2 regions of the Subdoligranulum sp. APC924/74 genome follow, and region 1 is predicted to be linked to the other one. Evidence: riboswitches for the same ligand, from Rfam matches in the RefSeq annotation. Region 1 holds a riboswitch; the other holds the start of a gene.

What was found. A riboswitch is a leader RNA that binds a small molecule or an ion and turns the genes downstream of it on or off. The one in region 1 is predicted to bind thiamine pyrophosphate.
Region 2: another riboswitch for thiamine pyrophosphate. It lies ahead of thiT (energy-coupled thiamine transporter ThiT); the one in region 1 lies ahead of thiE (thiamine phosphate synthase).

What each region holds. Positions count from the first base shown of each region.
Region 1 is NZ_PSQF01000098.1:1,125-8,887, reverse strand. Features, by position in the region: gene C4885_RS14005 (DUF1643 domain-containing protein) at 1-558, shown strand, start outside; gene C4885_RS14000 (pyridoxal phosphate-dependent aminotransferase) at 837-2,015, shown strand; gene thiM (hydroxyethylthiazole kinase) at 2,250-3,026, opposite strand; gene thiW (energy coupling factor transporter S component ThiW) at 3,043-3,561, opposite strand; TPP riboswitch at 3,867-3,968, opposite strand; TPP riboswitch at 4,035-4,138, shown strand; gene thiE (thiamine phosphate synthase) at 4,204-4,836, shown strand; gene thiD (bifunctional hydroxymethylpyrimidine kinase/phosphomethylpyrimidine kinase) at 4,973-5,785, shown strand; gene cytX (putative hydroxymethylpyrimidine transporter CytX) at 5,782-6,957, shown strand; gene C4885_RS16550 (hypothetical protein) at 7,167-7,484, opposite strand; gene C4885_RS13970 (nucleoid-associated protein) at 7,620-7,763, shown strand, end outside.
Region 2 is NZ_PSQF01000079.1:4,638-12,400, reverse strand. Features, by position in the region: gene C4885_RS13075 (DUF3810 domain-containing protein) at 1-763, opposite strand, end outside; gene C4885_RS13070 (1,4-alpha-glucan branching enzyme) at 1,259-2,971, shown strand; TPP riboswitch at 3,018-3,132, shown strand; gene thiT (energy-coupled thiamine transporter ThiT) at 3,218-3,781, shown strand; gene C4885_RS13055 (PTS transporter subunit EIIC) at 4,383-5,867, shown strand; gene C4885_RS13050 (PTS transporter subunit EIIB) at 6,084-6,566, shown strand; gene nagB (glucosamine-6-phosphate deaminase) at 6,746-7,477, shown strand; gene nagA (N-acetylglucosamine-6-phosphate deacetylase) at 7,527-7,763, shown strand, end outside.

The sequences.
Region 1 (7,763 bases):
GCGGCGCTGCAGCCTTCCCCGGATTATGATGCGGCCCGCTGGCTGTATGTGCCCAATACCTACTCCGAGTACCGTTACATTTTGGGCACCCGCGGCAAAAAGCCGCTGATCTGCGTAGGTATCAACCCATCCACCGCGGCCCCGGATGCCCTGGATCCCACCTTGCAGAGCGCCCAGCGCATTGCCCTGGCTAACGGGTATGACAGCTTTTTGATGTTCAACGTGTACGCCCAGCGCGCCACCCGCCCCGATGATATGGAGCATGCGCTGAACCCCGCCCTGCACGCGGAAAACCGCAAGGCGTTCCGGTACCTGCTGTCTTTGTCGGACCAGCCTGCCGTGTGGGCGGCGTGGGGGAACATCATCCTGAAACGGGATTACCTGATGGACTGTATGCAGGATTTTGCCGCCGACGGCAAAGCGGCAGGCGCAAAGTGGTACACGGCAGGCCCGCTGTTAAAATCCGGCCAGCCGCACCACCCGCTGTACTTAAAAAAGGATACGCAGCTGCTGGACTTTGATATTGATGCCTATTTGTGCGCTCAGCGTGCAAAGTGAGATAGAGCAATACCAGATGATTCCCGCTGTATCGGCGCTTAGGGCAATACCGCATAATTCTAAGTGCCGATACGGCGAGCGAGGTGCGGCAGATGCTAAGCCAAAAGCGCAGATAATACTGGATGTCTTATCGAGCATTTTGGCAACGCAGATGCCGTGCCGCAGCCGCCGAAGTGGTGCTTAAGCCGTCAGGCGGGAATTATGCGGTATTGCCTTAGAATGATTTGGTATTGCCGGATAGAGGATAACCCCAGGCTTGGGAGAGGAGATAGAAAATCATGGCATTTGAAGTGGAATTTTCAAAACGGCTGGACCTGTTCGGCGCGGAAATTTTTGCCGCCCTGAATGATAAAAAGGTGGCCCTGGAAGCACAGGGCAAAAAGTTGTACAATCTTTCGGTCGGTACCCCGGACTTTGAGCCGATGCCGCACATCAAGCAGGCATTGTGCGATGCCGCCATGGTGAGCGAAAACTGGAAGTATTCCCTGCGGGACCTGCCGGAACTGCTGAATACCGTGTGCGCTTATTACAAGCGCCGCTTTGATGTGGACGGCATAACCCCGGACCAGATCATGAGCTTTAACGGCAGCCAGGACGGCATGGGCCACATGGGCCTTGCCCTGCTGAACGACGGCGATGTGGTGCTGCTGCCGGACCCCTGCTACCCGGTGTTCATTACCGGCGTCAAGCTGGGCGGCGGTGTGCCGTACTACTATCATCTGACCAAAGAGCATAACTTCCTGCCCAATGTGAAGGAGATCCCCGACGATGTGGCTGATAAGGCCAAGATGATGATCGTATCCCTGCCGGCCAACCCGGTGGGCAGCGTGGGCAGCCCGGAGCTGTACCAGGAAATCGTGGATTTCTGCAATGCACATAAGATTCTGCTCATCCATGATAACGCCTACAGCGATATCATCTTTGATGGTGCCGTGGGCCACAGCATCTTCAACATTCCCGGCGCCGAGACCTGCGCAGTCGAGTTCTTCTCCCTGAGCAAGAGCTTCAACGTGACCGGCGCGCGCATCAGCTTTTTGGTGGGCCGCCGCGATGTGATTGCCGCATGCAAGAAGCTGCACACCCAGATCGATTTCGGCAAGTTCATCCCGGAGCAGAAAGCCGCCATTGCCGCTATGACAGGCCCGCTGGAGCCCATCAAGGCCCAGTGTGCCGAATACCAGCGCCGCCGCGACGCCCTGTGCGGGGGCTTCCGCTCCATCGGCTGGGATGTGCCGGACAGCCATGGCTCCATGTTCGTCTGGGCACCGGTCCCGCAGGGGCACGGCACCAGCATGGAGTTCTGCATGGAAATGATTGAAAAAGCCGGCGTGATCTGCACCCCCGGCTCCAGCTTTGGTCCGTCCGGTGAAGGCTACGTCCGTTTTGCCCTGACCCTGCCGGTGGAAAAAATCACCGAAGCCGTCCAGGCTGTCAAGAACAGCGGCCTGATTGGGTAAAGCAGGCAAACGGGGAAGTAATACATAAAATATAGAGCAATATAGAGCAAGGCCCGATACCGTGCGGTGAGATTCACCCCGGTATCGGGCCTTGCTGATTTTTGTTTGTGTTAGGGCAGGGGAGCAGCGGGGTCAGTGACCCCGCCCCTACAAAGAAGGCAATGGTTTTATCAGTCACTAGCAGGGTACGGGGGGAAAAAACGCACTTGTACAACTAAGTTGCCACCATAAAAATTATTCCCCGGCAAATACTTCATCCGTCATGCTGCCCGCCGCGTCAAACAGCGCCACGCGGAAGCTGCCCGCCCCGGCGGCATGGTCCTCAGCCTGCTCGGCGCAGGATTTCCAGAACCGTGCGGCCTGCACGGCAGCGGTAAAGGCATCCCCCGGCTGTACGGCGGCAAACGCCCCACACAAAACGGAAAGCATACACCCGGCCCCCGTCACGGTGCGCATCCGGTCGCTGCCGCCGCGCACGGTGCAGAGCTGCTGACCATCGGCAATCAGGTCCTCGGTGCCGGAAAGCAGCACCACACACCCCAGCTTTTGCGCCAACGCTGCGGCCAGCCCGGCGGGCGCTTTGGGGGCGGTCAGACTGTCTACCCCGTGCTCGCTGCCGCCAAGGCCCAGCAGGGCGGCGGCCTCCCCGGCGTTCACCCGCACAATGGCGGGCTGCACCTGCTGCAAAAGGCTCTGGATGTTTGCCAGCCGCCAGGGGCTTGCGCCCACGCCCACCGGGTCCAGCACGACAGGGATGCTGCGGCGGTTTGCCGTGGCACCGGCGGTGCGGGCGGCGGTGAACTTGGCTTCGTCCGGGGTGCCGGTGTTCAGCACAACGGCGCTGGCCAAAGCGGCAATGTCGGCCATTTCCTGCGGGGCCTGGGCCATGATGGGGCTTGCCCCGATGGCTAGCGCCAGGTTGGCGCAGTCGTTGGCAGAAACAATGTTGGAAATGCAGTGCAGAAGCGGGTGCTGCGCCCGGATGGCAGCCAGCGGTGCGGATACGGACATAAATACAAACCTCGTGTTACTTGTTCAGGGCGTTCTGCATGGATTTCAGGGTGCCGTTCTTTTCCAGTGCAAACAGGATGATGCCGGCAATGATGGAACCACCCACGGTGGAAACCAGGAACGGCACAATGTAGGCATAGAACGCAATGTCACCGGCGGCCTTGCCCATAAACAAGATGGCAACCGGCCATGCCAGCAAACCGCCGATGATGCCGGTGCCGAACACCTCACCAATCAAAGTGGGCAGAAGCTTGTGGGTTTTGTGGTAGACAATGCCGCACAGCAAAGCGCCGCACATGCTGCCGGGGAACGCCATCAGGCTGCCAAGGCCCAGCAGGTTGCGCAGCAGGCTGGCCACAAATGCGGCACCAACGCCGTACCAGGGCCCCAGCAGAACGGCGCACAGTACATTGACCATGTGCTGCACCGGCGCGCACTTGCTGCCAAATACAGGGAAAGAAAACATGCTGCCAACAACAGCAACGGCACACAGAACACCGGCCAGAGCCAGCTTTTTGGTATTGGACTTTTTCATATCGAGTACTCCTTTTTCAATATAACAAAAAAGCGGAAGGCTGCCGCAGGCATCTGCCGTCAGCCGCCTTGTACGGGCGCAGCGGGCAAACACTTCTCCCCGCTGTTCGGTCGAAGCTTGCTGGCTTCCTCTCACGCCGGAACACGGCTTCCCATCGCTGAATCACAAAGCTCCGGGCGCTCCCCCGCAGCTTCGGGCACAATGCCTGTTTTCCTTCCTTTCCCCTAAGGCGGCCCAACGGGTCGGCCCTGATATGATACAAAAAAGCAGGGGCCCAACGCGGAGCCCCTGCAAAAAAGACAAAACAAAACAGTTGAAAGTCTTCCTACGGTGGCATGGTCCACATCAGGTATTAAGGGTCGAAGCAGCGCTTCCTCTCAGCCAAAAAGGCTCCCCTGATTTCGTTACCCATCATAAACACTTACGGGAATTTTGTCAAGGTCTTGTTTTTATCCGCAAAAAGGGGTATGATAGTACCCGTTATGGGGAGCCACTATGGCTGAGAGGGAACAATCGGTTCCGACCCGATGAACCTGATGTGGGTAATGCCAACGTAGGGAGAATGCAACATTCGTGTACAAAACGGGTGCGCCTTTTTCCGGCGCGCCCGTTTTTGTTTTGCCTTTTTTGGAGGTTTTGTTTATGAAAGTTCTGCCGCAGCAGCTGCGCCTGTACGCTGTGACCGACCGCACCTGGCTGAACGGCCGCCGCCTTGCCGATGTAGTGGCCCAGGCCATTGACGGCGGGGCAACCTTTGTGCAGCTGCGGGAAAAATGCCTGGACGAACACGACCTGCTGGCCGAAGCCGAGGAACTGTCCGCCCTGTGCCACTTCCGTCATGTGCCGTTTGTGATTGATGATAATGTCGAGATTGCTTTGGCAGCCGGGGCGGACGGCGTGCATGTGGGCCAGAGCGATATGGCCGCTAAGCGCGCCCGCGCCCTGCTGGGGTCGGATAAGATTTTGGGCGTATCGGCCCATAACGCTGCCGAAGCGCTGGCCGCCCAGGCCGACGGCGCGGACTACCTTGGCTGCGGCGCGGCCTTTGTGACCGGCACCAAGCTGGACGCCCACCCTGTTACTGCTGAAACCATGCGCGCGGTAACGGCGGCGGTCAACATCCCCGTTGTAGCCATCGGCGGCATTGACGCCGCCAACCTGCTGCAGCTGCAGGGCAGGGGGCTGGCCGGTGTGGCCGTTGTCAGCGCCATTTTTGCCCAGGCCGACCCCTGCGCTGCCAGCCGGGAACTGTACCGCCTGGCCGGGCAGTTATAATATGACCTTGCAGCTTTGGGGTGTTCGATACATCCTATCGCTGTTGGTGCGCTGTGCATTGGGGGCACCACCTTGCACGGCGGATATTTTTACCTGATGCTGAACCACGCCCGATACGGGCAACAGGAGGAAAAACATGAGAACAGCATTGACAATCGCTGGCAGTGACTCCAGCGGCGGCGCCGGAATTCAGGCCGACATCAAAACCATGACGATGAACGGCGTGTTTGCCATGAGCGCCATCACCGCCCTGACCGCCCAGAACACCACTGGGGTGACCGGCATCCTGAATTCAACGCCGGAATTTTTAGCGCAGCAGCTGGATGCCGTGTTTACGGATATCTACCCGGATGCTGTCAAGATCGGTATGGTCAGCTCTCAGGAGCTGATCCGCGTGATCGCCCAAAAGCTGCGGCAGTACGGCGCAAAGCATATCGTGGTGGACCCCGTGATGGTGGCAACCTCCGGCGCAGCCCTGCTGGAACCGGACGCAGTTACCGCGCTGGAAACTGAGCTTTTGCCCCTGGCGGAAGTCATTACCCCCAACATCCCCGAAGCGGAGATCCTGTGCGGCCACAGCATTAAGACGGCTGCCGATATGGAAAACGCCGCTAAAGAGATCAGCCAGAAATTTGGCTGCAATGTGCTGTGCAAGGGCGGGCATAACCTGAACGATGCCAACGACCTGCTGGTGCTGACCGATGGCAGCGCCGCCTGGTTCAACGGCCAGCGCATTGATAACCCCAACACCCACGGCACCGGCTGCACCCTGTCCAGCGCCATTGCCTCCAACCTGGCAAAGGGCTATGATCTGGAAACCGCTGTGCGCCGCGCCAAGGCGTATATTTCCGGCGCATTGGCCGCCATGCTGGACCTGGGCCATGGCTCCGGCCCCATGAACCACGCCTTTGCATTGGATAACGAGTGGAGCAAGGAGGCCGAAGCATGAAAAAGACTTCTGTATTCCAAAACAGCCTGATCTGGTTCGGCGCTGGTGTTTCCATTGCTGAGATCCTGACCGGCACTTACTTTGCCCCCCTCGGCATGGCCAAGGGCTTTGCCGCAATCCTGCTGGGCCATCTGATCGGCTGCACCATGATGTTCTTTGCCGGTCTCATCGGCGGGCGCACCGGGCTTTCCGCCATGGAAACCTCCAAGCTCAGCTTTGGCAAAAAAGGCAGCCTGTGGTTTGCCGCCCTCAACGTGCTGCAGCTGGTCGGCTGGACAGCCATCATGATTTATGACGGCGCGCTGGCGGCAAACGGCATTGCCGGTGTGGGTGCCTGGCTGTGGTGCCTTGTTATCGGCGCATTGATCCTGGTCTGGATTCTGATCGGCCTGACCGACTTGGGCCGCATCAACCAGGTGGTTATGGTGTTGCTGTTCGTGCTGACCCTTGTCATGTGCAAGGTCATCTTCTTTGGCGGCAACGGTATCATGACCGCGCAGGATGATTCCCTCAGCTTTGGCGCTGCCGTGGAGCTGGCCGTTGCCATGCCGCTGTCCTGGCTGCCGCTCATCAGCGATTACACCCGCGAAGCCGAAAAGCCCTTTGCCGCTACCCTGGCCAGCACTGTTACTTACGGTGTTGTTTCCTGCTGGATGTACCTCATTGGCATGGGCGCTGCCATCTATACCGGCCAGAGCGATATCGCCCAGATCCTGCTGCAGGCTGGCCTTGGAGTGGTCGGCCTGCTGATCGTGGTGTTCTCTACCGTCACCACCACCTTCCTGGATGCTTGGAGCGCCGGTATCTCTGCCGAGACCATCGCCCCCAAGTTCAAGGGCAAGCAGGTCGCTTTGATCGTGACCGTCATTGGCACCGTGGGCGCGATTATTTTCCCCATGGATGATATCACCGATTTCCTGTACCTCATCGGCTCTGTGTTTGCCCCGATGATCGCCGTGCAGATTGCCGATGCTTTTATCCTGCATTCGGATGTTTCCGCCAAGGAGCTTTCCGCTTCCCGCATGATCATCTGGCTGGTGGGCTTTGTGATCTACCGCATCTTGATGAACATTGACTTTGTGCTGGGCAATACCCTGCCGGATATGCTCATCACCATGTTCATCACCGTGGTGTGGGGGCTGTGCGTGGAAAAGAACAAGAGCAAGGCATAAAATAAGAAATCCCCATAAAATGCAAAAGCAGAGCTGTCAAAAGCTCTGCTTTTTTCGTATACACGCCAAATGGTATTTTATCCCTGTAGGGCGGGATGCCCTCATCCCGCCGCAGAGAAACCTTGCCGATTGTGATAAAAGCCGCAAATGATTTGTAGGGGACGATGCTAGCATCGTCCCGCTGCCGGGCCTTGCCGCAAACCCTGCACTCAATAAATCGCTTCCTCCCTCCAATGTGCCAGGCGGTGCACCGTTTCGTCATCCTCCACCCAGCCCTCCACGGGGCTGGCGGCGGCGTTGGGGGCGTAACTCTGCATCACGCCGGGGCTGCGCCCGGCCAGGTATTCCCGCGCGTTTTTCTGGCGGGCGGGCACCGGCGGCTGGCCGCAGCAGTCCGGCTTGGCGGGCTCGGCCTGCTTGGGTGTGTGGGCGGGCTGTTTGCGCAGGTCAATAATGCTGTTGGCGGTGTTCTGCTGCGTTTGGCCGCGGGCGGTGCCATCCGCCTGATGGGTGATACGGGTACTCATTCTGCATCCCTTCTTTCTACCCATCATGATTCCCGCCGCTATGGTCCCTTATGCGGGAAGGCAAAAATTGCCCTGTCCAACTTCGGCAAAATATGCTATACTGATAGTCCAATTCAAACCAAAGGAGCTGCCCCCATGGATGTCAAAATCAATCAGGTCATTTTACATATTCTGGATGCCGGCGCATCGGAACCGGTGCTTTCGGACCGGCCGATGGAGCTGGATGCTGACCTTTATGAATATTTTTCCGTCTGCATTGAAAAGGCATTTGCCAGCGAT
Region 2 (7,763 bases), on a different contig from region 1:
CGCCGCGCTGGTGGCTGAACTCGTGCGCAATGGTGGCGGGCAAAAACACCGCCGGGCAGTCCACATTCAGGGTGCTCTCGCCAAACAGGGGGCACAGGTAGCCGGTAAAGCCTGCCGCGCTCATCAGCTTGGAATAAAACGCCGGTTTGGGGCTGCGGTGCGGCCCGGCCAAAAAGGGATATTCCGCCACAATGCCGTCATACACATGGCCGGTGTTCAGCAAAATTTTCTCCTTGCTCACGGCGAACAGACCGGTTTCGTCCCGTGGGACGGTATCAGCGGCGGCGTTCACCTGCTCGGCAAACCACACGGTGGTGGCGGCCAGCTGTTCCACGCTCAGGGCCGGGGCCTGCATGTTGGCCTGCGCGGCAAAGCTGGGTGCATAATACTGGGTGCCCCACAAAGCGCACACCCCGGCATAGATCCACACCGCCGCGGTGCCCACATGCAGCACCCAGGCGGCAAAGCCTGCCTGTTTGCGGTGCATAGCCCGCACAATGCGCTGCACCAGCCGAACCAGGCAGATCAGAATGGCCGCCGTGGCAGCCAGCTCACAAAAGCTGAAGGGTAGCGGCTCCACCAGCGCAGAAGCAAACCGCTTGACCGGCATGGAAACATACTCCACCCACCACTGCATGGCCGCGGCACTGCGGCGTGCGGCCCAGAACACACCCAGCGCCGCCGCCCCGCCGCCCAGCAGGGCCAGCCCGGCTTTGTGGGCGCGGCCAAATGCACGCACGGCGGCTGATACTTTTTTCTGCATCTTGTTTTCCCCTATTTATCGCAACTTTTATCTCATAATTTTTCTAAGGTGTATCTGGTGTATCTGAAAACAAAGAAAATGACGGATATTTCGCAAACACAAGCAGGATGTAAGGCAAAGAGCCGCAGGAATCCTTTGTGGATTTCAAGACCTTTTAAGGCAATACCGCATAATTCTAAGTGCCGATACGGCGAGCGAGGTGCGGCAGATGCTAAGCCAAAAGCGCAGATAATACTGGATGTATTATCGAGCATTTTGGCAACGCAGATGCCGTTCCGCAGCCGCCGGAGCGGTGCTTAAGCCGTAAGGCGGGAATTATGCGGTACTGCCTTAACACAAAATCCCGCCATATTTGTAGAAATAGACGATATTTTCGACGTTTCAGACACACCATTTTATTATACGGGCCGCCCCCTGTTTGCGCAAGGGCCGTGCCTATGTTATAATAAGTTTATTTAACACACGTTCAATTTTGCAGGGTAAGGGGGCAGAGCGATGCGGCCGGATGTGGAAGAGTTTTTCTGCGGCATCAGCTTTGACGCTTACCGCCTGCTGGGTTCCCACCCGGCGGGGCCGGGGCGCGGCTGGCTGTTTACCCTGTGGGCGCCGCACGCCCGCCGCGTGCAGCTGCTGGGTGACTGGAACGGCTGGGATCTCTATTCCGCCGCCGAGCTCACCTTTTGTGAGGACGGCCTGTGGCGCGGGCGGGTGCCCCAGGCGCAGCTTGGGCAGCTGTACAAGTATAACATTCAGGGGCCGGACGGCAGCTGGCAGCTGCGGGCAGACCCGTTTGCCTTTGCGTTTGAAGCTCTGCCCGGCACGGCTTCCCGCCTGGCGGAGCCGAATTACCCGTTCGCCGCTCCCTTGCTGCGCGGTGCCCGCCGGGATGCTCCCGTTCTGATTTACGAACTGCACGCCGCCAGCTGGCACCGCCATTGGGACGGCCGCTATTACACCGGGCCGGAGCTGGCAAAAAGTCTGGTACCCTATCTTGTGGAGCACCACTACACCCATGTGGAGTTTTTGCCGCTGGCAGAATACCCGTTTGACGGCAGCTGGGGCTACCAGGGGTGCGGGTATTTTGCCCCCACCCAGCGCATTGGCGGGTTTGCAGGCTTTGCCGCGCTGGTGGATGCCCTGCACGCCGCAGGCATTGCCGTGCTGATGGATTTTGTGCCGGTCCATTTTGCGCCGGATGCCGACCGCCTGGCCTGTTTTGACGGTGCGCCTTTATTTGAATCCGGCCCCAGCGACTGGGGCAGCCTGAACTTTGATCTGGCCAGCCCGCCGGTGCGCAGCTTTCTGCTCAGTTCGGCGGCGTTCTGGCTGCAGGTGTGCCGGTGCGACGGCCTGCGGGTGGATGCCATCGGCAACGCGCTGTACCACTGCCCCAACGGCTGGCAGGCAGCAGAGTTTTTCAAAACGCTGACAGCCGGGCTGCACGCGCGGTTCCCCGGCTGCATGCTGGTGGCAGAGGACAGCGCCGGTTCCATGAACGCCACCTCCGATACCGCCAGCGGCGGGCTGGGCTTTGACTATGTGTGGGAGATCGGCTGGACACAGGATACGCTGGCCTATTTTGCCGCGCCGTTCGGCGGGCGCAGCGCTCTGTTCCGGCAGTTGTGCGGCAGCTTTGGCCCCTTTGGCACGGTGCAGGGCATCAACGCGCTGAGCCACGATGAAAACCACCCCGCCAGCATTTTCACCCGCCTGTATGGCAATGTAGAAGAAAAGCTGGCCCAGATGCGGCTGCTGCTGTTATTACAGGCCGCCCGCCCCGGCAAAAGCCTGCTGTTTGCGGGGGTGGAGTTCGGCCAGCCGGATGCCTTTACCGATGGCCGGGAGCCGAACTGGGCTATGCTGGCGGACGCCGGGCACCGCGCCCTGGCTGATTACAGTAAGGCGCTGAATGCTTTCTGCCTGGCACACCCGGCGCTGTATGCGCCCCAAAGCTTTGCCTGGACCGCGCAGGATGCAAGCACCGGCGTGCTGGGCTTTACGTTGCAGGCCGGCTGTGAAACACTTTTGTGCGCCCTGAACACCGGCACACAGGCTGTACAGGGGTTTGGGCTAAAGCCGGGCTGGGGCAGCTGTGCCCTGCCGCTGTTTGCCGCGGGCTGGGTGGATAATGCTCCCCGCCCCATTGCCAACGGATGGCTGGCGCTGGACCTTGCACCGTTAAGCGGCGGAATTTGGCAGATCGAGTAGTTTTCCGCCTTGACAAATCGGCATTTCCTGCTATACTGGGAACCGGACATAAGAACAGGGGCGCTGGAGGGCATCTCCGGCTGAGATCAAAGCAACTGTGTTTTGAGCACCCTATACCTGATCCGGGTAATGCCGGCGTAGGAAGTTTTGCTGTGGTTATATACTGCTCACAACGCTTTTGGCGCCCGCTGTACCTGCGGGCGCTTTTCTTGTTTTTATGTACTATTTTTCAGGAGTGGTATGTATATGTCATCCTCTTACACCAAAACGCGCATTATGGTAGAATGCGCCCTGATGATTGCGCTGGGCACCATCCTGGCCAACATCAAAATCTATGAGCTGCCCAACGGCGGCTCCATCACGCTGTTCAGCATGGTGCCGTTCATTCTGGTATCCTTCCGCCACGGGGTCAAGTGGGGCCTGTTCACCGGCTTTGTGAACAGCCTGCTGCAGATGCTGCTGGGCTTTTATGCGCCCCCGGCGCCCGGCCTGCTGCCTTTGGTGGGCATGATCCTGCTGGATTATGTGCTGGCCTTCTCCTTTCTGGGGCTTGCCTGCGTGTTTGCCAAGCCGTTCAAAAACAAGCTGGTCGGCGTGGCCGTGGGCTCCGCCGCCGTGTGCGTGCTGCGTTTCCTGTGCAGCTTTTTGTCCGGCGTGCTGATCTGGGGCAACCTGAGCGATGGTCTGCCCGCGTGGATCTACAGCCTGACTTACAACGGCTCCTACATGCTGCCGGAAGGTATTATGACCACCATTGCCGTGGTGCTGCTGTACAAGGCTGCGCCCCAGCTGTTCAGCGCCAACAACTGATTTTGCCATTTTCAACTCCGTTTGCCTGGGGTGCCGTTTTTACGGCGTCCCAGGATTTTTTATTTCCTTTTTTCTTGATTTGCCCGTACCTGCTGCACAAAAGTTTTACCATGGCAGACATCACATTTTCCGCCCCGCCCGCCAGCCGCACCGCACGTTTTTTGCCCTGCACCAGCAGCTGCCCGTTTCAGCTGCTAACTATTACAGAAATGCGTTTTTGTACAGTTTTTTCAAATGTATTTTTGTTGCAATATTTTAGCAAAAAACGCTCACTTTATGTTATCTTTATCTATCTCTTTGTTTCGTTAAAGCGCCGGGGCACCTGTCTTTCTTTCAAGTTTCGGTCAAAATGCGTTATATTTTTAGCAATATAACCAAAGTCACCTTTGTTTTTTCGGCATTGTGCTATTTTGACAAAATACATTTGCAATTTATTGAAAATATGTTAAAATAGATTTAACAGATTGTTACACCGCAAACAATGTTCCTATTTACCACTGCATGAACGGGAATTTTGCTAACCAGAGCGGTTTTGCAATCCCCACCGGGGGCATTAGCTTCACCCCGGCAAAATACGTCCGTATTAGGAGGAATGTATCTTATGATGAAATGGCTGCAAAAGCTCGGCAAGGCGTTGATGCTGCCCGTTGCCGCGCTGCCCGTCTGTGGTATTCTGATGGGTATTGGCTACGCTCTGGCTCCCGCCGTTATGGGTGCTGAAGGTCCTACTACCGGTGCTGCTTACACGGTCGGCTTCCTGCTGGTCAAGGCTGGCGGCGCTCTGATCGATAACATGGCTTGGCTGTTCGCCATCGGCGCAGCTGTCGGCCTGGCAGACGACCATGACGGCACCGCTGGTCTGGCTGGTCTGGTCAGCTTTTTGATGATGCAGCAGCTGCTCAGCCCCGGTGTTGTGGGCACCATCCGCGCTGCTGTTGGTTCCACCCTGGAAGAAGGCACCGTTGATTACATTGCTTTCAGCAAGATCGCCGGCAACTCCTTCATCGGCATCCTGGCTGCTGTCATCGGCGCCACCTGCTACAACAAGTTCAAGAGCACCAAGCTGCCTGACTGGCTGGCATTCTTCAGCGGCAAGCGCAGCGTTGCTATCATGACCGCTTTGGTTTCCATCGTGACTTCTGTTATCCTGCTGTTCGTCTGGCCCGTTATCTTCGGCATTCTGGTTGCTCTGGGCAACGGCATTGCCGGCTTGAGCGGCATCGGCGCAGGTATCTATGCTTTCCTGAACCGTCTGCTCATCCCCACCGGCCTGCACCACGCTTTGAACAACGTGTTCTGGTTTGACACCATCGGCCTGGGCGACCTGAAACACTTCTGGGCTGGCGAGACCAGTGCTGACGTGGGCTGGGACCTTGGCATGTACATGTCCGGCTTCTTCCCCTGCATGATGTTCGGTATCCCCGGCGCTGCACTGGCTATGGTCCGCACCGCAAAGAACAAGAAGGCTGCTATCGGTCTGGTTGTTTCCGCCGCTATCTGCGCTTTCGTCTGCGGCGTTACCGAGCCGTTTGAGTTCGGCTTCATGTTCCTGTGCTTCCCCCTGTATGTTGTTTATGCTGCTCTGTACGGCATTTTCACCATCATCACCTACTACTCCGGTTTCCGCGCTGGCTTCTGCTTCTCCGCAGGCGCAACGGACCTGGTTTTCTCCGCTTCCCTGCCCGCAGCTGCCAAGACTTGGATGATCATTCCTCTGGGCATTGCCGCTTTTCTTGTGTTCTACTTTGTCTTCTACTTCGCTATCACCAAGTTTGACCTCAAGACCCCCGGCCGTGAGGACGACGATGTGGAAGAAAGCGAAAAGAACATCAAGCTTTCCAACAACAACTACACTGCGATTGCTACCGGTGTTCTGGCTGCTGTCGGCGGCAAGGAGAACATTACCGGTGCTGACTACTGCGCAACCCGCCTGCGCCTTGAAGTGAAAGATTCTTCCGCTGTGAATGAAAAGGCTGTCAAGGCTGCCGGTGCTGCCGGTGTCATCCGCCCGTCCAAGACTTCCTGCCAGGTTGTCATCGGGCCTCAGGTTCAGTTCGTGTTCGATGAACTGAAGAAGATGCTGTAATTTAAGTAACAGCAAGGGCAAGGGTTCTGGTTCCTTTGTTCCACGCCGCAGGCTGGCCGCCATGGCCCTGCCTGCGGCTTTTTTGTTTTGGTGGGCAAAAGCTGGCGTTTAACTCTTTCTTTTCTTGCTTGATTATGTTAAAATCAGAACTATAAATGCCTCCTGCGGGTTTGCCGCAGCGGCAAAAATACACTACCCAAGGAGGTACTTTGTAACATGAACTCATTCCAACGCATCTGCCGGTCGCCTGCTTTTTTGGTGCTGGCCCTGATTTTGTGCGCCGCCGTGATTGCCGGCGGCGTTGCCCTTGCCCCCGCCGCCCCCAAGGTTTGGATCGTGATCCCCGTGCTGCTGGCTGTGGCCGCGGTTATCTGCTTCTTTGTGGCGCGCTCCACCAGCAAGGCCGCGCTGCAAAAAAAGAAAGAGGCGGAAAACGAGGGTGTGGTAAAAGCCGACCTTGACCATGCCGGCATTGCCGCCAACATTCTGGCTGCGCTGGGCGGTAAGGCCAATGTGCAAAAAGCCAGCTGCTGCGCCACACGGCTGCGCTTCCAGCTGAAAGACGGTGCTAAGGTGGACGAAAAGGCACTCAAATCCGCCGGAGCTTCCGGTGTGATCCGCTCCACCCCCACGGCCTGCCAGGTCATTCTTGGCACGCAGGTCCGCTTTGTTTACGAAGAACTGCAAAAGCTGCTGTAAGGCAGCGTTCCCCATCCTGGTTCCGGCTTCCGGAGCCAGGATTTTTTGTTATATTTTCCTAAAATATTTCTTTGTTTTTTCTCTCTTTTTTCTACAATCTCTAGTTTCTTTGTGGTGTTTGTGCTATACTATAGGTAATGGCTGTCCGCGCACAAAAAAAGAATAAGGAGATGTTCCCCATGAAAATTATTCGTGCAAAAGATTATTATGATATGTCCCGCAAAGCGGCCAATATCATCTCGGCACAGGTCATCATGAAGCCCAACTGCGTGCTGGGCCTGGCAACCGGCGGCACCCCCGTTGGCACCTACAAACAGCTGGTTGAATGGTACAACAAGGGCGACCTTGATTTTGCGGAAGTAAACACCGTCAACCTGGACGAATACCGCGGTCTGCCCCGCGAGCATCCCGAAAGCTACTGGTCCTTCATGCACCGTAACCTGTTTGACCTGGTCAACATCCGCCCCGAAGCCATCCATATGCCTGCCGGCACCAACATGGATGCTGCTGCCGAGTGCTCCCACTATGATGAAATCATCCAGCATCTGGGCGGCGTGGATCTGCAGCTGCTGGGCATTGGCCACGATGGCCACATTGGCTTTAACGAGCCGGGTGCCGCTTTTGAGCTTGGCACCCACTGTGTCCACCTGACCAAAGAGACCATTGAGGCCAACAAGCGCTTCTTTGACAACAACGAAGATCTGGTCCCGAAAGAAGCCTACACCATGGGCATCAAAACCATCATGCAGGCCCGCAAGGTTCTGATGGTTGCCAACGGCGTTGGCAAGGCTGACATCATTAAGAAAGCTTTCTTCGGCCCCGTCACGCCGGAAGTTCCCGCTTCCATCCTGCAGATGCACCCGGATTTCACCCTGGTGCTGGATGCCGAAGCTGCTTCCAAGCTGGACTAAGCGTATCGCTCAAGCCCTTACTGCATAACTGATAAGAGGAAATTTCTCAATGATTATCAAAAATGCAAAAATTTATACGCCGGAACATACCTTCAAAACAGGGGATCTGACCATCCGGGATGGCCGCATTGCCTTTGGTGCGCCCCCGCTGGAGGGCGAGGAAGTTCTGGATGCCAACGGTGCCTATGCTCTGCCCGGTTTGGTGGATATTCATTTCCACGGTGCTGTCGGGCATGATTTCTGCGATGCCGATGAAGCCGGCTTGCAGGCCATTGCCGATTTTGAG